3 regions of the Niabella ginsenosidivorans genome follow, and region 2 is predicted to be linked to each of the others. Evidence: riboswitches for the same ligand, from Rfam matches in the RefSeq annotation. Region 2 holds a riboswitch; each other region holds the start of a gene.
What was found. Region 2 has a riboswitch for cobalamin ahead of A8C56_RS12020 (TonB-dependent receptor). Riboswitches for the same ligand answer to the same signal wherever they lie in the genome.
Positions count from the first base shown of each region.

Region 1: it holds a riboswitch for cobalamin, as region 2 does, so the genes downstream of both, metE (5-methyltetrahydropteroyltriglutamate--homocysteine S-methyltransferase) here and A8C56_RS12020 (TonB-dependent receptor) in region 2, are expected to answer to the same signal.
Region 3: it holds a riboswitch for cobalamin, as region 2 does, so the genes downstream of both, A8C56_RS00450 (ribonucleotide-diphosphate reductase subunit beta) here and A8C56_RS12020 (TonB-dependent receptor) in region 2, are expected to answer to the same signal.

Region 1 covers NZ_CP015772.1:4,761,736-4,767,815, forward strand. The annotation lists gene kdsB (3-deoxy-manno-octulosonate cytidylyltransferase) at 1-668, opposite strand, end outside; gene A8C56_RS20190 (sterol desaturase family protein) at 696-1,559, opposite strand; gene A8C56_RS20195 (putative signal transducing protein) at 1,641-2,039, opposite strand; cobalamin riboswitch at 2,150-2,345, shown strand; gene metE (5-methyltetrahydropteroyltriglutamate--homocysteine S-methyltransferase) at 2,519-4,852, shown strand; gene A8C56_RS23985 (cysteine-rich CWC family protein) at 4,853-5,110, shown strand; gene A8C56_RS20210 (TPM domain-containing protein) at 5,580-6,080, opposite strand, start outside.
Region 2 covers NZ_CP015772.1:2,888,159-2,894,238, forward strand. The annotation lists gene A8C56_RS12005 (dioxygenase family protein) at 1-387, opposite strand, end outside; gene A8C56_RS12010 (LytR/AlgR family response regulator transcription factor) at 504-1,193, opposite strand; gene A8C56_RS12015 (sensor histidine kinase) at 1,194-2,330, opposite strand; cobalamin riboswitch at 2,364-2,572, shown strand; gene A8C56_RS12020 (TonB-dependent receptor) at 2,675-4,678, shown strand; gene A8C56_RS12025 (DUF5074 domain-containing protein) at 4,697-5,773, shown strand; gene A8C56_RS12030 (MarC family protein) at 5,865-6,080, shown strand, end outside.
Region 3 covers NZ_CP015772.1:92,947-99,026, reverse strand. The annotation lists gene A8C56_RS00455 (ribonucleoside-diphosphate reductase subunit alpha) at 1-1,146, opposite strand, end outside; gene A8C56_RS00450 (ribonucleotide-diphosphate reductase subunit beta) at 1,340-2,314, opposite strand; cobalamin riboswitch at 2,439-2,640, opposite strand; gene A8C56_RS00445 (HPF/RaiA family ribosome-associated protein) at 2,698-3,012, opposite strand; gene fabF (beta-ketoacyl-ACP synthase II) at 3,124-4,368, opposite strand; gene A8C56_RS00435 (TetR/AcrR family transcriptional regulator) at 4,365-4,922, opposite strand; gene purH (bifunctional phosphoribosylaminoimidazolecarboxamide formyltransferase/IMP cyclohydrolase) at 5,056-6,080, opposite strand, start outside.

The sequences.
Region 1 (6,080 bases), 1.9 Mb from region 2:
TAAGTGGTTGTTGCCATATAGATATCCACCCCGTTTTCCAAAAACCGCAGCTGTTCCAGCTTTTCAGTCTGCTCCAGTATGCTTTGCGGCCAGGTTGTAAACTTTAACAAGGCTTCTTTTCTAAATGCATAAACACCAATATGCAGGTAATAGGCCACCCCGGCTTTCTGATCCCGGTTATAAGGAATTATGCTTCGGCTGAAATACAGGGCTTTCCCGTTCTTACCTGTTACCACTTTTACCGCATTCGGGTTCTGTGCCTCCTCTTCACTGCCAAATTTCCGCATCAATGAACCCACCTGAACAGCGTCTGACCGGAAAAGCGCTACAATTTTTTGCAGCGGTTCGGTTTGCATAAAAGGCTCATCGCCCTGCACATTCACAATCACATCCACGTCCATATCCCGTACCGCTTCCGCAATACGGTCCGTTCCGCTTTCATGCGCGGCCATACTCATGATAGCCTTGCCGCCCCGTTGAATAATTTCTTTATAAATAATATCGCTGTCCGTTACCACAAACACCTCCGAAAACAGGTTGCTTTTTACAACGGCATTGTAGGTGTGCACAATCACAGGGTACTGCCCTAATTGCTGCATCAGTTTGGCCGGGAACCGCGTAGCAGCATATCTTGCGGGAATGACTGCGATCACTTTTTGTTCTTTCATTTTTCAAAAGTAGGAAAGTCCTTTGGTTTAAGCTATTCCTTTGCGGGCATTGCCGGGCACCTCTGTTTCTGCAGTTTCTTTTTTAATAAAAGGATCTTTTAACAACGCTAAAAAGTCTTCGTCCCGGGTGTTATCATAATACCGGTCCAGCCCGTATTTTATTTTTGAGGGATCCAGCTCTTTATAGGTGCCCAGCAGCCGGTCCCATATAGAAAACACGGCACCATAGTTACTGTCTGTATAAGGTTGTTTCCAGTGATGATGCACTTTATGCATATTGGGTGAAACCAGTACATAGCTCAATGCTTTGTCCAGCTTTGAATGAAGCCGGATGTTGGCATGTGTAAAGGCGGTGGTAACCACTACCAGTGTCTGATAGATCATGACGCTGTACATAGGGGCGCCGCTAACAAAAATCAATAAAAGAAAAAAGATGCCCCGTAACAGGCTATCGCCGGGATGATGCCTCAGGCCTGTGGTAACATCCACTTTATTATCACTATGATGTATTAAATGATACCGCCACAGCCAGGGTTGTTTGTGCATTATCCAGTGTACCAGCCAACTGCTGAAATCCAACGCCAGCACACCAATAAGCACAGCGCCCGCTACACTGGCATGCAGCCAGTATACCAACCCGAATTGTGCATGAAGGCACCAATCAGACAGCACTACTATCACCACTGCCAATGCAGTATGGATGACCAGATGCAGGACGGTAAAACCGAAATTTACCAGCGCATGAGCAAATTTTGTTTTCCGGTATTTCAGATGATACAGTGGAATGACCCCTTCCAGTATCCAAAAGATCAGCATTCCGCCAACCAGTAGTCCCATCCGCTCCAGTGGACGTTGTTCCAGTGTTGAAAAATAGGCAATTACTTTATCCATGGCAACGATATATAAAATGAACCTGTTTAATGAAAATATATTTCTGAAACGCACCCTTCTGCCCCTTTCTTGCAAGCGAAACTATTGTGCTTCATATTCATACCCGCAATCAAAACAATGGTGTACCTTATCTACCGGCAAAGGTGCTCCTATGCCTAACAGGAGATTTATAAGGGTGCCCAGCCAGTTGGACGCTTTTTTGGGCGTGCTCACATACTCCACGTTGGTGGAACCGCAATGGGGGCAGGGATGTTGCTGCTGGTATTCTTTTTTTGTATTCTTTAAAATATCCAACGCTCTTCCGATCTGTGGCTGTGCCACCATTAATTTTATTCCTCCTACAGCATTGGTCAGTATGGGATCGATGGTTACCGTATTTTCATCCTTCAGCCAGCAGTTAATGCTTTCACTCTGCAAATTGCCCATTGCAAGATGCGCTTCTATATAATTATTGTAGGTGCTGGCAATCACATAGTCCATATTTTAAAGTTATTACAGTATACCGGATAAAAAAAGTCCTCTTGTCTTTAAAATTTTACCGGGAACTACCTTGTTTTGATTAAATTTGCCAACTTAATAAGTTCTTTCATTTTTCATCAACCAGGAAAGGTCCCTGATGAAGATCAGGGATAATAGGGAATCGTGTTCAAATCACGAGCTGTCGCGCAACTGTAAGCAGCCAGCAAGGCTTTACCCAATGTATGTCCACTGTTTCGCCCCGGGCGGAGCGGGAAGGGCGGTAAAGCTGCTGTAAGCCAGGAGACCTGCCTTTTCTGTATGAGCAATGCTTTCGCGGTCTGAAGCAACGGTCTGTATGATGCCTTTTAAAAATTCCTACTTTATATCCGGAGTCCCATTCCGGTAACGGGCATCTGCTTGTCTTTTTCTTCTTATCCTTATCGCATTGTGAAATTTGCAAAGGGCTTTTAGCTTATTATTCATTAAAAAAGTTAAAAGAAATGCAAACACACAATCTGGGCTACCCGCGTATTGGTAGTAACCGGGAACTGAAAAAAGCCTGCGAACAATATTGGGCCGGCAAAATTGAAGCAGCACAACTGGAGCAGGTGGCCCGTGAAATAAGGTCAAATCACTGGCAATTACAGAAGGATGCCGGTATTGACTGGATCCCTGTAAATGATTTTTCCTTTTATGACCAGGTACTGGACACCTGCCTGATGACTGGTGCCATCCCGGAACGGTATCACCCGTTAATTGAAAAGGAACATCTGAAAACGATCGACCTGCTTTTTGCAATGGCAAGAGGATATCAAAAGAACGGGTATGACCTTACTGCCATGGAAATGACCAAGTGGTTCGATACCAACTACCATTATATTGTTCCTGAGTTTAAAAAAGACCAGAAATTCTCTTTTTTTAACAGCAAGGTTACTGATCAGTTCATCGAAGCTAAAAAGGCCGGCTACAATTCCAAACCCGTTTTAACAGGGCCTGTTACTTTTTTATTGCTGGGTAAAGAAAAAGAAGAAGGCTTTCACCGGATCGACCTGCTGAAAAATCTTTTACCCGTATATTTTGAAGTGCTGGAAAAACTGGACGCCAGCGGCGCTTATTATGTGCAACTGGATGAGCCCTGCCTGACGCTGGATCTTACCCAAAAGGAACAGCAGGCGCTGGTAACGGCTTACACCGCTATGCAGCAACGGTTCCCTAACCTGAAGATCATCCTGGCCAATTATTTTGATTGTTTCGGGGCCAATCTCTCAACCGCTTTATCGCTTCCCGTGCAGGTGCTGCACCTGGACCTAGTGCGCTGTCCTTCCCAGCTGGAAGATATCCTGGCGGTACCGGATTTTATCAGAGCAAGAACCCATTTGTCCCTGGGCATTGTGGATGGAAGAAATATCTGGAAGAATAATTTTAAACAATCCCTGTCACTGATCCAAAAAGCCCAGCAAAAAATAGGGGCAGACCGCATCTGGCTGGCGCCATCCTGTTCCCTGCTGCATACTCCCTGCGACCTGGATCTGGAAACTGATGAAAGGCATCTTACCGCTGAAATAAAACAGTGGATGGCCTTTGCCCAACAAAAGCTGGCGGAGGTAGCGTCCCTGAAGCAGATTGCTGCGGACCCTGAAACCCCCGCCTCAAAAACGCTGCTGGAAGCCAACATCCGGTGCATTGAAAGCCGCCGCAGCTCCGCGTTGATCCATAACCAGCAGGTAAAGCAACGCGTAGCAGCAATAACAGAAGCCGATGCGAGACGAAACAGTTCTTTTACTGCAAGAAAAGAAAAGCAGCAGCAGGAGTTCCGGCTGCCGCTCTTTCCTACTACTACCATTGGGTCCTTTCCGCAAACAAAAGAAATCCGGGCCTGGAGGGCGCAATGGAAAAAGCAGCAGCTTTCAGATACTGAATATGACCGGCTGCTGAAAGAGGCTGCTCAGGAAGCCATTCGATGGCAGGAAGAAGCAGGCTTAGATGTATTAGTGCACGGCGAATTTGAGCGCAACGATATGGTGGAATATTTTGGAGAGCAACTGGCAGGCTTTGCTTTTACCCAAAACGGATGGGTACAAAGCTATGGCAGCCGCTGTGTAAAGCCACCCGTCATTTATGGCGATATATACCGGCCGGCACCAATGACCGTTGAATGGAGCCGTTATGCCCAGTCCCTTACCCGTAAATGGGTAAAAGGCATGCTGACCGGCCCTGTGACCATTTTGCAGTGGAGCTTTGTGCGGGACGACCAGCCCAGGAGCGTAACGGGCGATCAGATAGCGCTGGCCATCCGGGACGAAGTAATTGATCTGGAAAAAGCGGGGATAAAGATCATCCAGATTGATGAGCCGGCAATAAGGGAAGGACTACCTTTAAGAAAGGAAAACCGCCGGGAGTACCTGGACTGGGCCGTAAGGGCATTCCGCATTGCAGCAAGCGGTGTACAGGATGCAACCCAAATCCATACCCATATGTGCTACTCTGAATTCAATGATATCATTAACAATATTGCAGATATGGATGCCGATGTAATTACTATAGAAACCTCCCGCTCCCAAATGGAATTGCTGGATGCTTTTGCCACTTTTGCATATCCGAATGATATAGGTCCTGGTGTGTACGACATTCATTCGCCCCGTGTTCCCTCAAAACAGGAAATGGTAGCATTGATTGAAAAAGCGCTGCACTATATTCCGGCAGAACGCCTTTGGGTGAACCCGGATTGCGGTTTAAAAACACGCGGATGGAAAGAAACAAAACGGGCGCTTACGGAAATGGTAAACGCAGCCAAAACACTGCGGGAAAAAATACAGCACCCCGTATTGCAATAAATGTGTAAACATGAACAGAAATACTGCCCCCGGTGCGAGCAACCTTTTGAATGCAAGGTGGGCAGTATTTTACTTTGCCAATGCAGTTCTGTAATATTAACAGATGCCGAGCGCGATTTCATCACCGGGCTGTATGAAGATTGCCTGTGCGCCCGATGTCTTGCTGATATGAAAATACTGTATCATAAACAAACCTTTCAAAGTAAACTCAAAAAAATACTGGGCGTTTTATACAGGGAGCCGCATTTACCACGGTGATGCCCGTTAGTAACAGTTGCATAAGATTTAGTAGACAATCTGTTAGGATTTGCCCCCGGTTCGCCACAGATCCCCCCGCTTCTCCCGCTATCGCGGACTGCGACCGGGATGACGATTAAAAAAATTGTCATCCCAATAAGCTTAAAGGCAACGCTTTTATGATTGCCAATGACAGATGTGTTATTGTTTTGAAAATCAATTTTCTTTTTTGTCATGCCGTTCCTACAGTTCGGAATTGTTTCGGCATCTATTTATCGCTAATTTGGACCCTAAAACAAAAACAGATCCCGGAATAAGTCCGGGATGATATCTTCAGGGTGACCTGTAAGAATAATTGTCATAGCCTCATTAATTTTGTTTTTACAAATGGAAAACTCCGGGTGACAGTGTTCTTTTAATCTAAATGGTATTATAAAGCAAGACGGTAAACCCATTTGCTGCCGGCTTTATTAAAAACCGGATCCTTATTCTATTTCTGAACCGGCTGCGGGTTAAAACTGATGTTCTTGCGAATGGCATCCATCAGTGCATTGGCGCCATTCCAGGTACCCTGGTAATACAGCCCGTTCTGGAAGGAAGGAACAAAAACAGATGCAATAATATTGTCTATCTGATCCCTGGGCAATAACCGGGTTACAAAATTTCCACAATCAATCGCTACCTTGTTTAAGGATTTGCTTACAGAAATCACCATTGATTTTTCAGCCTTCCCGTGCAGGGCATCCCACTCTTTTAATAGGGATTTATTATTCTTTTCAAAATTATCAGGCAGCACTTTATCCGTTCCCAGTGTTACTATTTTGATCGGGATCAGATTGCTCTGTTCAAATAAATGCATTAAACTATCCAGTTTCTGAACTTCGGCCGGAGAAAAAACCTGTTCATAGTCGTATACCATGTTCACATTGGCCGGGGTTGCCACAAATTGCTGCGGATACTGCAGCTTTACGTCCCTGCCATTTGCGTTGCG
Region 2 (6,080 bases):
AGTTGTCTGCCGCCCCCGCAGCCAGGTGGCACTTTGATAATTTGTGGACTGCATACTGCTGCCGCCATACTCAGAATAATTTCCTTCTTTATCACAATGCCAGATGTCAACTATAACATTCGCTAAAGCCGCGCAGCTGTTACTCAGATCAGTAACTGAAATTTTAATAGTAAACGCAACCCCCGTACGGTCTCCGGTAATGTTGGATCTTACCAGTTCTGATGCATTCTTTGTTGGAAAAGGGCCTTCCGTTTCAGGCGGTGTTGCCGTACAGGTACCGGAACCGGTATCAGCAGCATCCGATTTGCTGCAGGATTTTGCCAAAGGAGCAACAAATGCCATTCCTAAAGCCGTAATGCCCTGTTTTAAAAAAATTTTCCTTTCCATCTTTTCTATTTTCAGGGTAAAGCTTATTGCCGGTACAATATTATCCCGCCCTTGCTGCCAGGAAAAATTTAATAGGTGAATACGGAAAGAATACCGGCAAACTCTTTAACGGAATGTTAAGAAGGCTTTATCCATTTCAGCAATGCCCCCAGGTAGGTTTCACCAACGGGCAATTCTGCCCCGTTGCTGATGCGTAATTTTCTTCCTAAAAAGGAAACAGCTTCTTTTATGGAAACAATATAACCTCGGTGAATACGGGCAAACTCCTGTTCCGGCAGGCGTTCCAGCACTTTTTTTAATGACAGCAGCGTTAGGACAGAACGTCCGTCTTTCAGATAAATTTTTATGTAATCGTCCAGGCTTTCTATATAAAGAATATCTGAAAACAGGATCTTTATCATCCTGTATTCCGCATACACCAGCAGGCTGTCTTCCTTTTTTTCCCGGATGCCCCTGTAATATTTCTCCGCCTTCTCAATGGCTTTTTTAAAACGTTCAAAGCTAAAAGGTTTTAATAAATAGTCGACCGCTGACAGTTCAAAACCCTCCAGGGCAAATTCTTTATAAGCGGTCGTAAAGATGATCATCGGGTCATAGGTAAGGCCGTTCACAAGATCCAGCCCGTTTATATCCGGCATATTAATATCAACAAATACCAGGTCCGGCTGCGCCTTTTCTGCAAATGTCTTGCCTGCAACAGCATTATCAAAAATTTCCAATAATGCTATCCCGCTGCATTGTTTGCAAAATGTACTGATAACATCCAATGCCAGCGGCTCATCATCTATTGCAATTGCTTTTATCATTTATTGGACAATTGGTACTACTTTTAATTCCACAATATAAAAACCGGCCTCCTCTGTGATCTGCAACTGATAATTGCCGGGATATAAAAAATCCAGCCGTTGTTTTACATTCCTCAACCCTACCCCTTCCCTTTCCGTTGACGGGTGTTTCCGGAATATCCGGTTTTTGGTATAGAGCGTAATATACGCCGGGGTTATATCAATTCTTATGTTAACAGGAACTGCTGCATTGTTGCTGATGCCATGCTTAAAAACGTTCTCCACAAAAGGCATTAAGATCAATGGCGCTATTTGTACTCCATTCGTTGATCCGCTGACCTGGTAATTCAACTGTCCGCTTTTACTTAAACGCAATCGCTGCAGTTCAATAAAATCGCTGATGCATTCCAGCTCTTTTTCTACAGGAACAAAATCTTTTGGCGCATCATCTGTAATATAACGCATAATGCCGGAAAGCCTTAAAATACCGGCTGCTGTATCATCGCTCTTTGCCATTGCCAGCGAGTAAATATTATTAAGGGTATTAAATAAGAAATGCGGGCTGACCTGCGCTTTCAAAAAAGAAAGCTCGGCCTGGGCCTTATCCAGCTTAATGTGCGCATTCTTGTTCTCTGTTATGCGCCATTGTTTTGAAATAAAAATAATGGTGCTGATGGCCCATACAACCAGGAACAGGGTGATGCTCATCAGATCAAAATGGCCTTCCCGGAAACCGGGACCGTTTTGGCGGGGGCCGGGCGGCAGATGATCAGCATCCGGCAGATCCCGGGGCCGCTCCATTTGTGGCGGAGGCCGGTGAGGGCCATCAGACCGAAAACGCTCTGCCTGCCGGTTAGAATTGAGTAATACATCAAATGGTTTTAAATAAAAAGTAGCCCCGGACAATAACAGAACAAAAATACCATAGATGATAAATTTGTCCCGGACCAGGAAGCGGGGTAATAAAATAAACAGATTGCCATAAAAAAGACAGCCATAGAAAAACAAAAATGCAATAAAAGGCCAGGAAAAAAGCAACCGGTTAAACCGCCCAACGCCGAAAGAACCTGATTCAATGAATACAAGAATAAGGCCCAGGCCCAGTACCCACCCCAGTACGTGGGCGGTTACCAGGATCGTATTACGGTTCACAACCATAATCAAACTTAAAAAAAATCACCCATCTTCCCTTACATTTGCAGCGAATCTGGTTGGCGCTGCTGCGCCATGAAAAGGGAAGCCGGTGTAAATCCGGCGCTATCCCCGTAGCTGTAAGGTGCCGGATCCTTTTTAACAGGGGTCCTGAAACGCTTTAATAACGGCCACTATGGCGCAGGGCGCCATGGGAAGGCATTAAAGCAGGCCCGAGCCAGAAGACCTGCCAGGTTCTATTATTCATCAGCGCTTTCGGGATGAAAAGCGGGAATAACAACGCAGATGCATCATTGCGGTGTTGCTCTCTTTTTCCCTGGTGCTTTTATATGGTTATCAATATCAGGTAATTGAGGTATCTGCAATATATACTACTACTCATCCTGGGAAGCCAGTGGCATCCCGTTCTGGGGCAAACCACCACAAAGGATACGCTTTTACCTGAAGTAAACATCAGCGGAAAAAATCAGAAGCAGAATATTACCGGCATTCTTCCACAACAAACCATTTCGGGCGATGATTTAGCAAAACTAAACAGTCTTTCGGTTGCTGATGCCGTAAAATACTTTCCAGGCGTAAATGTAAAAGACTATGGAGGGATCAGTGGTTTAAAAACAGTTTCTGTGCGCAGCCTGGGGGCCAATTATACAGCAGTTCTTTACGATGGATTAGCCTTGCCCGAAGGACAGGGCGGCCAGATTGATCTGGGAAAATTTTCCATCAGCAACCTGTCCGGTATAACCCTTCAGAATGCGCAGCCATCGGAATTGCTCAATACAGCCCGGGCATTTGCTTCTGCATCGGTGGTATCCCTGCAAACCACCGCCAACAGCTCCACTCCGTATCTATCCGACTCCTTTAATATCGGCCTGCAGGGAGGTTCATTCCGCTATATGAACCCCAATGCCGATATCACCGTAAAGCTTGCCGACAAATGGGGGTTCAATGCAACTGCAGACTATACCAATACCGAAGGCGATTATCCTTATACCGATTATACCAATAATCTGAAGCTCAGAAGAAAAAACAGTGATATAACATCTGTAAGAGCAGAAGCCAACCTGTTCTACAGAGAGGCGTCCGATAATAAATTCAACCTAAAGACTTATTATTATTATTCTGACAGAGGCTTACCAGGAGCAGTCATTTATGATAATTTTTATGCTGCAGAACGCCTGAAAGATGAAAATCTTTTTTTACAAAGCAGCTATCAGAAGAAAATAACGGCAACAACACAGGTCCTGCTCAACGGCCGTTTCTGGCATTCAATGAATGATTACCGGGATCCTCATTTAACAGACAACAGCCTGAATTATGAAAACCGGTTCCTACAGAATGAGTTTTATTTGTCCGCAGCCATCCAACAACAGATCTCAGGCCGGATCAGTGCGGCTTATTCCGGAGACTATTACTATACCAACCTGTTCCGGAAAGATTCCTTTGCAGAAAGGCAGTCGTTCCCCGCACCTTCCAGGGATACCTGGCTTAATAATCTTTCACTGAAGTTTGCAGCCGCCAACCTGGAACTGCAGGCGAATCTGCTGCATACCTATATTCGGAACCATACCCGACTGGGGGAAGCCGGAACGGCTTTAAACAGGCTCAACCCCACTGTTTCAATAAAGTGGCAGCCTGTTGCCGGCCTGCCGCTCCGGTTGCGCATGTTTTATAAAAATATTTTTCGCGCGCCTACTTTTAACGACCTTTACTATACCACTGTCGGCAATACCCAACTGAAACCGGAAACCGCCAATCAATATAATATCGGGGCAACGTACGCGCTCCATGTGGGCAACCTTCTCAGAGAACTGAATGTAACTGCAGATGCTTATTATAATGATGTAAAAAACAAGATCATTGCAATTCCGCGCCAGAACCTGTTTCAGTGGAGCATGCAAAACCTGGGCATTGTACAAATCAGAGGCATTGATATTGCTGTTGCCACCGTTTTTGAAAAAATAAAGCGCTGGGAAATAAAGGCAGCGCTGGCCTATACCTACCAGCATGCAACAGACCATACAGACCCCGGCAAAGCGGCTTATGGCAACCAGATCCCGTACACCCCGGAGCATTCAGGAAGCCTTCGTCTGAGCGGGAGCAACGGCAGGTTTTCTGCATCCTACAATATACAGGCATCCTCTTACCGGTATACCACAGGAGAGCAGCTCAGCGATGGGTATCTGAAAGGATGGGGCCTCCACGATATCAATTTCCGGTATGCCCTGCCGCTCCGCAGCACACGGCTTCTTTTTTCAGCAGAGCTCAATAATATTTTTAACGCACAATACGAAATTGTAAAATTTTACCCTATGCCGGGAATCAATTACCGGCTTGGAGCAGCCGTTCAATTTTAAACCCTTCAATTTAATACGATGAAAACAGTAAGAAAAAATTTACACAGGCTTTATGTTCTTTTTCTTTCAGTGGTAATGCTTTACTCCTGTAGTAAAGAGGATGCCCCGCAACCGGTTGTAAAGCCAACTACCGGCCTTTATGTTTTGTGTGAAGGAACTCCTGATGCCAATAACAGCAAATTAGGATTCTATGATTTCTCAACCGGGACTTATAGCGGCGATTTTTATAGCACCACGAATCAAACGGTTTTAGGTTCCATTGCTAATAACGCTGTTATTTACGGTGCAAAGATCTACATTGCTGTTGATAATTCCGGTATTGTAAATGTGTTAAATGCCGGAGATGGCAAATTAATTAAAAGCATTTCTTTTAAAGATGAAAGCGGAGCTTCCAAAGGCCCGAGAAGAACCGTTCCTTTCAACGGGAAAATTTATGTACCCACTATCTGGGGAAAATCGCTGGAAGTTATTGATACGTCCAGTCTGGAAGTAACCCAAAGCTTTTCGCTACGGTCTTCCGCAGAAGATGTAGCATTTTACAATGACCAGGCATTTGTGGTTTTACAGGGAAATTATAAATCGGGCTATGACTCCACCATTGCTGTTTTAAATGCGGCTACCGGTACCGAAGTAAAGAAAATCAATGTGGGCGTTAATCCCGGGCGGGTTTGTATCGACAATCAGGGGAACCTGTTCATTCCTGTTATTGGCGATTACGATAAGGTGCAGCCTTTTCTTGCCAAAGTGGATGCTAATGGTACCCTTGTAAAAAAAGTAGATGGCAGCTTCGACAAAATGGCGTTCTATAACAACCAGCTGTATATTTTAAGCGGCTATAACGGTTTTACAGGCGTAAGGATTTACGATCCACAGACAATGAACCTGATCCAGGACAACTTTATCAAGGATGGTACAACAATAAAAATTCCTTATGGAATCAGTATTGATGAATTAAATGGCGATGTTTATGTTACAGATGCTATTGACTATACGGAATCCGGAAAAGTGTTTGCCTTTGACAAATCAGGAAAACTCAGGTTCTCTTTTACAACAACCGGGGGAATAGGCCCCAATACCGTTCTTTTTAAGCGGTAGCACCAACAGCCTGCTAAAAAGCTGTGCTGCCAACAGGTACCCCAATAGCACAGCTTTTTGTAAAAAATAGCCTTTACCTTTGTCCCAAAAAATGGATTCAGTAAACTATAAGGCGATACTAACGGTAACATTTACCCTGTTTGCCATTATTGATATTATTGGTTCCATTCCCATTCTTATATCCATAAAAAACAAAGTAGGCGGCATCAGGGAGTTCAGGGTCACGCTGATCTCCGGGTCGCTGATGATCCTGTTCCTGTTTTTGGGCGAGCCCATCCTGAACGTGCTGGGTCTTGATGTAAAATCC
Region 3 (6,080 bases), 2.8 Mb from region 2:
ATTGCGGCGGCCATATCCTTTCAGCAAATCGGGCTCGCCATAAATACGCGCCAGTTCTATGGTTGCTTTTTCTGTTTTTTCCTGCAGCTCGGAAAAGATAGAATGTGTTAATTGTTTTGCCTTCATGCTTTCAAAAGCGATCATATTGCGTTGCAGATAAGAATGCCATCCCAATACGCCTAAACCAAGCGCCCTGTGCCGCTTTGCAAAACGATTGGCATTGGCCAGGTAATGATTCCCTTCTGTTTTTGCAATAAATTCCTGTAATACAGCATCCAGGAAGAACACTGCCAGCTTAATGGCATCTGTATCTTTCCATTCATCATACAGCTCCAGATTCAGGGAGGAAAGACAACAGATAAATGATTCATCTTCAGTTGAAGGCAGCATTATTTCAGAACAAAGATTGCTGCCATGTATAATAAGATTATTGTCTTTATACACCTGTGGTTTTGCCCGGTTTACATTATCTGTAAAGAAAATATAAGGCAATCCCTTTTGCTGGCGGCTTTCCAGCACACGTGCCCAGATCTCTCTTTTTGCAATATCACCGTCAATCATTTCCTGCATCCAGTAATCCGGTACACAAACTGCATAGAACAGGTTCTGAATAGGATGCCCGATATCCTTAATATTCAAAAACTCCGCAATATCCGGGTGGTCAATATCCAGGTAAGCAGCAAAAGCGCCCCGGCGTACGCCTCCCTGAGAGATAGTGTCCATTGCCGTATCAAACAGGCGCATAAAGCTTACGGCACCACTGCTCTTGCCATTATCAGTAACCGCACTGCCGCGCCCCCGCAATGATCCGAAGTAAGCTGAGGTGCCCCCGCCTATTTTTGTCTGCATGATCACTTCGCCCAGCTTATGGGTAATGCCTTCAATATTATCCGGCATATGTACGTTAAAACAGGAGATCGGCAATCCTCTTTCTGTTCCCATATTGGCCCAGATGGGCGAGCTGAAGCTCATCCACCCGTTTTCCACCATTTCTTTAAAGGCTTCCTTCAGCTCCGGCTTGTACAGGCGCTGCGCTGCCGCCGTACAAACACGGTCTATTGCTTTTTCTACTGTTTCACCGTTCAACAGATATCCCCTGTTCAGGATCTGTTCACTTTCTTCGTTTTTCCACCAAAGCCTTTCCATATATTTACTATTATAGTTTGCTATTTATTTCCTGCCTCCTGCGGACAGGTTTCTTATTGTTCTGCAATTTTATTTTTTTACCTGCTGCACTACCTATAGCAGCAACGCCTCCTGTCCGGAAGGCAGGTGTTGCATTCCGATAGCTATCGGGGTCATTGTTCCGGCCACAGGACAGCTACAAAACCCGCCTCCGCTAAAAAAGGTCGTTATACGTAATACTCTTGTCGTGCTTGGTATATTCCACTGGGCGTTTTGCAAAAAAATCATCCAGACTATTTGCAAATACTTCCTCTTCAAACCACTGCATCGGGCGGTACTCTTCCAGCGAAATGTGGAACTGCTTGGGAAATCCCAGTTTCTCAAAACTTTCATCTACCCTGAACTTCATAAAGTTCAGCAGGTCTGTTTTGTTAATGGTATCAATTGCCCCTTCAGAAAAGATCCAGTCCACAATTTTGCTCTCCACTTCAATAGAATCTTTTACCAGCGCCATGATCCGGTATTCCATTGCTTCGTCGATCAGTTCAGGATATTCTTCCTTTATTTTATTGATCAGGTAAATACCGGCATTTGCGTGTATCTGCTCATCAACCGATGTCCACGCAATAATGTTGCTTACATTTTTCATCAGCCCGCGAAAACGGGTAAAAGACAGGATGATGGCAAACTGGCTGAACAGTGAAACATTCTCTATTAAAATGGAAAACAGGATCAGAGACAGGGTGTATTCTTTATGGTCGTTCGATTTAGCGTCTTTCAGCGCTTCTGAAAGGTATTGTATGCGTTTTGCAATTACCGGTTCTTGGATCAGTTTTGAGAACTCATCATTATAACCCAGTACTTCCAGTAAACGGGAATAGGCCTCAGAGTGGCGGAACTCGCATTCTGCAAATGTACTGCCCAGCCCGTTCAGCTCCGGCTTTGGCATATGGTTGTATAAACTGCCCCAGAAAGATTTTACGGCCACCTCTATCTGAGCTATTGCCAGCAGGCTGTTTTTAATCGCATTCCGCTGCGCCGTATTCAGGTGACTGTGAAAATCCTGTACATCAGCGGTAAAATCCACTTCTGAATGTACCCAGAAGGATTTATTGATCGCTTCAGTAAATTTCAGCACTTCCGGATACTCGAAAGGTTTGTAGTTGACACGTTTATCAAATAAGCCCATAATAAATTCTGTTCTTTTACTTTTTATTCTAAAAAAGACGGGGATAGAGACGACGATTATTCCATTGGAAATAAGGTATTTCCTTCCGGAATAATACGCTGCCTTTCACCCGAAAGCATTGCATTTTCAAAAAATGGTACTGGCAGGTCTTCTGACTTGGCCCGTTTTTATAAACCTTCCCATTCACAGATCGAACAGTGGCTATTTTATAAAACTTCTGGCTAAAGGGCCTCACAGCTACGGGGATAGTTCCGGATTTACACGGGATTCCCTTTTAAAGGCAACAATTGAACCCTGGTTGCCATACCATTACCGTTACAAATTAATTATATAAAATTGAGACGCATACAAGTTCTTATACACAAGGTGTGCAAAACATTTCGTTACCTGCTTTGCAGTTTTCCTATACGATTGTCCAGCAAATTTCTTATCTTATCCACTGCCCCGTTAAAGGCATGATCCACAGTGTCTGCATAATGGGTTACCGCTTCCGGGTGCAGGTGCCTGGGGCGCACCTCAATAGTGCAGCGTTTATCATTTACTCCGGTTTTATTACTGTTCTCATCTCCAAAGAATACCTCGGCTGCAGTAATATATTCGCTAAACCGGTGAAGCTTTTTTTTAAGCTCTTCGCTCACTTTTTCCAGAAAAGCGGCTGAAGCGGTAAAATTATTATCTGTATTTAATCGTATTTCCATAACATACTATTTGTATTATTATTACAATGACAGGACGAAAAGGTTTGAGAATTGAGAGTTGAGTTTTCAGTCTGATCACTGATAACTGCAAACTGATAACCGAATGCGCCCCTACTCTTCGTATTTCTTAAAAATCGTGGTGGCAATATGCCCGCCAAAGCCAAACGTATTGCTCATTGCATAGCGTACTTCCCGTTGTTGTGCCTGGTGCAGCGTCAGGTTAAAGACGTCTTTATATGCGGGTTCTATTTCAGTGGAATTAATGGTGGGCGGAACAATATTGTGCTCAATGGCCTTGATACAGGCAATGGCTTCAACAGCGCCTGCAGCGCCCAGCAAATGCCCTGTCATGGATTTGGTAGCGCTGATATTGATGGTGCTTTCTGTACCAAATACCCGCTCCGCTGCTTTCAGCTCACTCAGATCTCCCTGCTGGGTAGAGGTAGCATGTGTGTTGAGGTAGTCAATCTCTCCAGCCGTAATCCCCGCATCATCCAACGCGGCCAGCATGCCCAGGCGGGCGCCTTCTCCCTCCGGGTGGGTACCTGTAAGATGATAGGCATCCCCTGCCATTCCGCCTCCTGCAATTTCAGCAATAATAGGCGCGCCCCGTCTTTTAGCATGTTCCAGCTCTTCCAGCACCAATGCCCCGGCGCCTTCCCCCATTACAAAACCATCGCGCGATATATCAAAAGGCCTTGAAGCAGTGGCCGCTTCCTCATTATTGGTGGAGAGTGCCTTTGCAGCATTAAACCCGCCCACACCGCTTTCGTTGATGGCGGCTTCAGATCCGCCGGTAATGATCATATTGGCCTTTCCCCACCTGATGTAGTTAAAGGCATCAATAATAGCCGTATTGGAAGTAGCACAGGCCGAAACTGTTGTAAAATTGATTCCCCGCAGGCCGTATTTGATGGAGATGACCCCTGAAGCAATATCAACGATCATCTTCGGGATAAAAAACGGGTTAAACCGCGGTGTGCCATCGCCCTGTGCAAATTCGATTATCTGCTGCTGAAAGGTCTGGATGCCTCCGTTACCGGACCCCCATATTACCCCGACCCGGTCCCTGTCCAGCTCTTCAAAATTGATACCCGCGCTTTTTACTGCTTCTGCCACGGTAATCAATGCGTATTGTGTATACAGATCATACCTGCGGGCCTCCGCTTTTTCTATATAATCCAGCGGATTAAAATTTTTGAGCTCACAGGCAAACCGGGTTTTAAACTTTGAAGCGTCAAAACGGGTGATGGGCGCAGCCCCGCTTATGCCGTTTACCAAAGACTGCCAAAGCGCTGCCGTATTATTGCCAACAGGAGTTAAAGCGCCTAACCCGGTTATTACTACACGTTTCATTTGTTATTTGTTAAGTCGTTACTAATTGTTTTTTTTATTTCCCGGAAATCCTTTTGTCCGGTTAGTCTTGTGAGCTGCAGGGCTGCAATCATATTGGTAATAACCAGCAATGCTTTTGTTCTTACAGGAGCCCTGAACACAAATACACCTTCAGCCTTTCCCTCTTTCAATATAAGCATCAGCCAGCCAAGTATCTGCCGCACGATTCTTTTTAAGGCCTGCTGCATCTGCGGATCCACTGTATACAGATCCGTGGCAAGCGCTCCTACCAGGCAGATCTTATTTTCCTTCTGCGCGGTAGTGTATACGTTCAGAAAAGCATCCAGCTTTTCCAGGGGAGCCCGGCAGGCCATTTCCTGCCGGAGCTGCCGGAACTGCTGTTCATATTTAGCAATAATGGCCAGCCCCAGGGATGTTTTTGTAGGAAAATGATAATGAACAGAAGCATTTTTTATATGCAGTCTTTGCGAAATGTCTGAGAAACTAAAAGCATTATACCCGCGCTCCCTCAGCAGGTCATCTCCAATGCGTATTATTTCAGACCGGGTATCCATATTTAATGATAAAGGTATCTACCTATTAGTAGGTAGACAAATTTATTTTATAGGAGTCATTATAAAAAATCCCTGCAGGGTTTCTTAAACGCTGCAGGGAATTCCGGTATTTACCGGCCATTACTAAAAAATTTTAATGCTTAAAATGCCGCATACCGGTCAGCACCATTGCCAGGTTATGCTGTTGTGCATATTCGATAGAATCCTTGTCACGTATAGACCCACCAGGTTGTATAAATGCCACTATCCCGGCCTCATGAGCGATCTGCACGCTGTCGTTAAAAGGGAAGAAGGCATCGCTTGCCAGTACGGCGCCAGCCAGATCAAAGCCAAATTGTTTTGCTTTTTCAATTGCATGGCGCACTGCGTCCACGCGGCTGGTCTGCCCTGCGCCTTTGCCCACCAGTTGCCTGTTTTTTACCAATGCAATCGCATTTGACTTTAAATGTTTGCAGATAATGTTCGCAAATTCCAGATCTGCTTTTTCTGCCGCGGTCGTTTGCCGCCCACCGGCTTCTTTCCATTCTGTATAGTTGCCCTTATCCTGCCCCTGGGTCAGTACGCCATTCAGCACAGATTTTGCCTGAAGCCCTGGGTCCGATGCCTGGGGTTTCAACTGTAATAAAATGCGGTTCTTTTTAGATTTCAAAATATTCAATGCCGCTTCATCAAACGCGGGTGCAATCAGCACTTCAAAAAAGATCTCATTGATGGCATGGGCCGTTGCTTCGTCTACCGTACCATTGGTTACCAGTACGCCTCCAAAAGCACTCTCGGCGTCGCCTGCCAGGGCATCTTTCCATGCTTCACTTACTGATGCACGCGCTGCAACGCCACAGACATTCGTGTGCTTGATGATTGCAAAAACCGTTGCTGCTTCCTGTGGAAATTCATGAATCAGTTGTACGGCTGCATCCACGTCTACCAGATTATTATAGGAAAGCTCTTTACCGTTTAACTGATTAAACAGTTCATCCAGCTTTCCATAGAAAGTACCGGTCTGATGCGGGTTCTCGCCATACCGCATGGCTTTGGGAGTATTTACAGACTGTAAAAAGTATTCCCCGTTGTTGCCGTTGAAATAGGCAGAGATGGCTACATCGTAATGTGCGACAATTTCAAATGCTTTTGCCGCAAAAGATTTCCGCTGTTCAATCG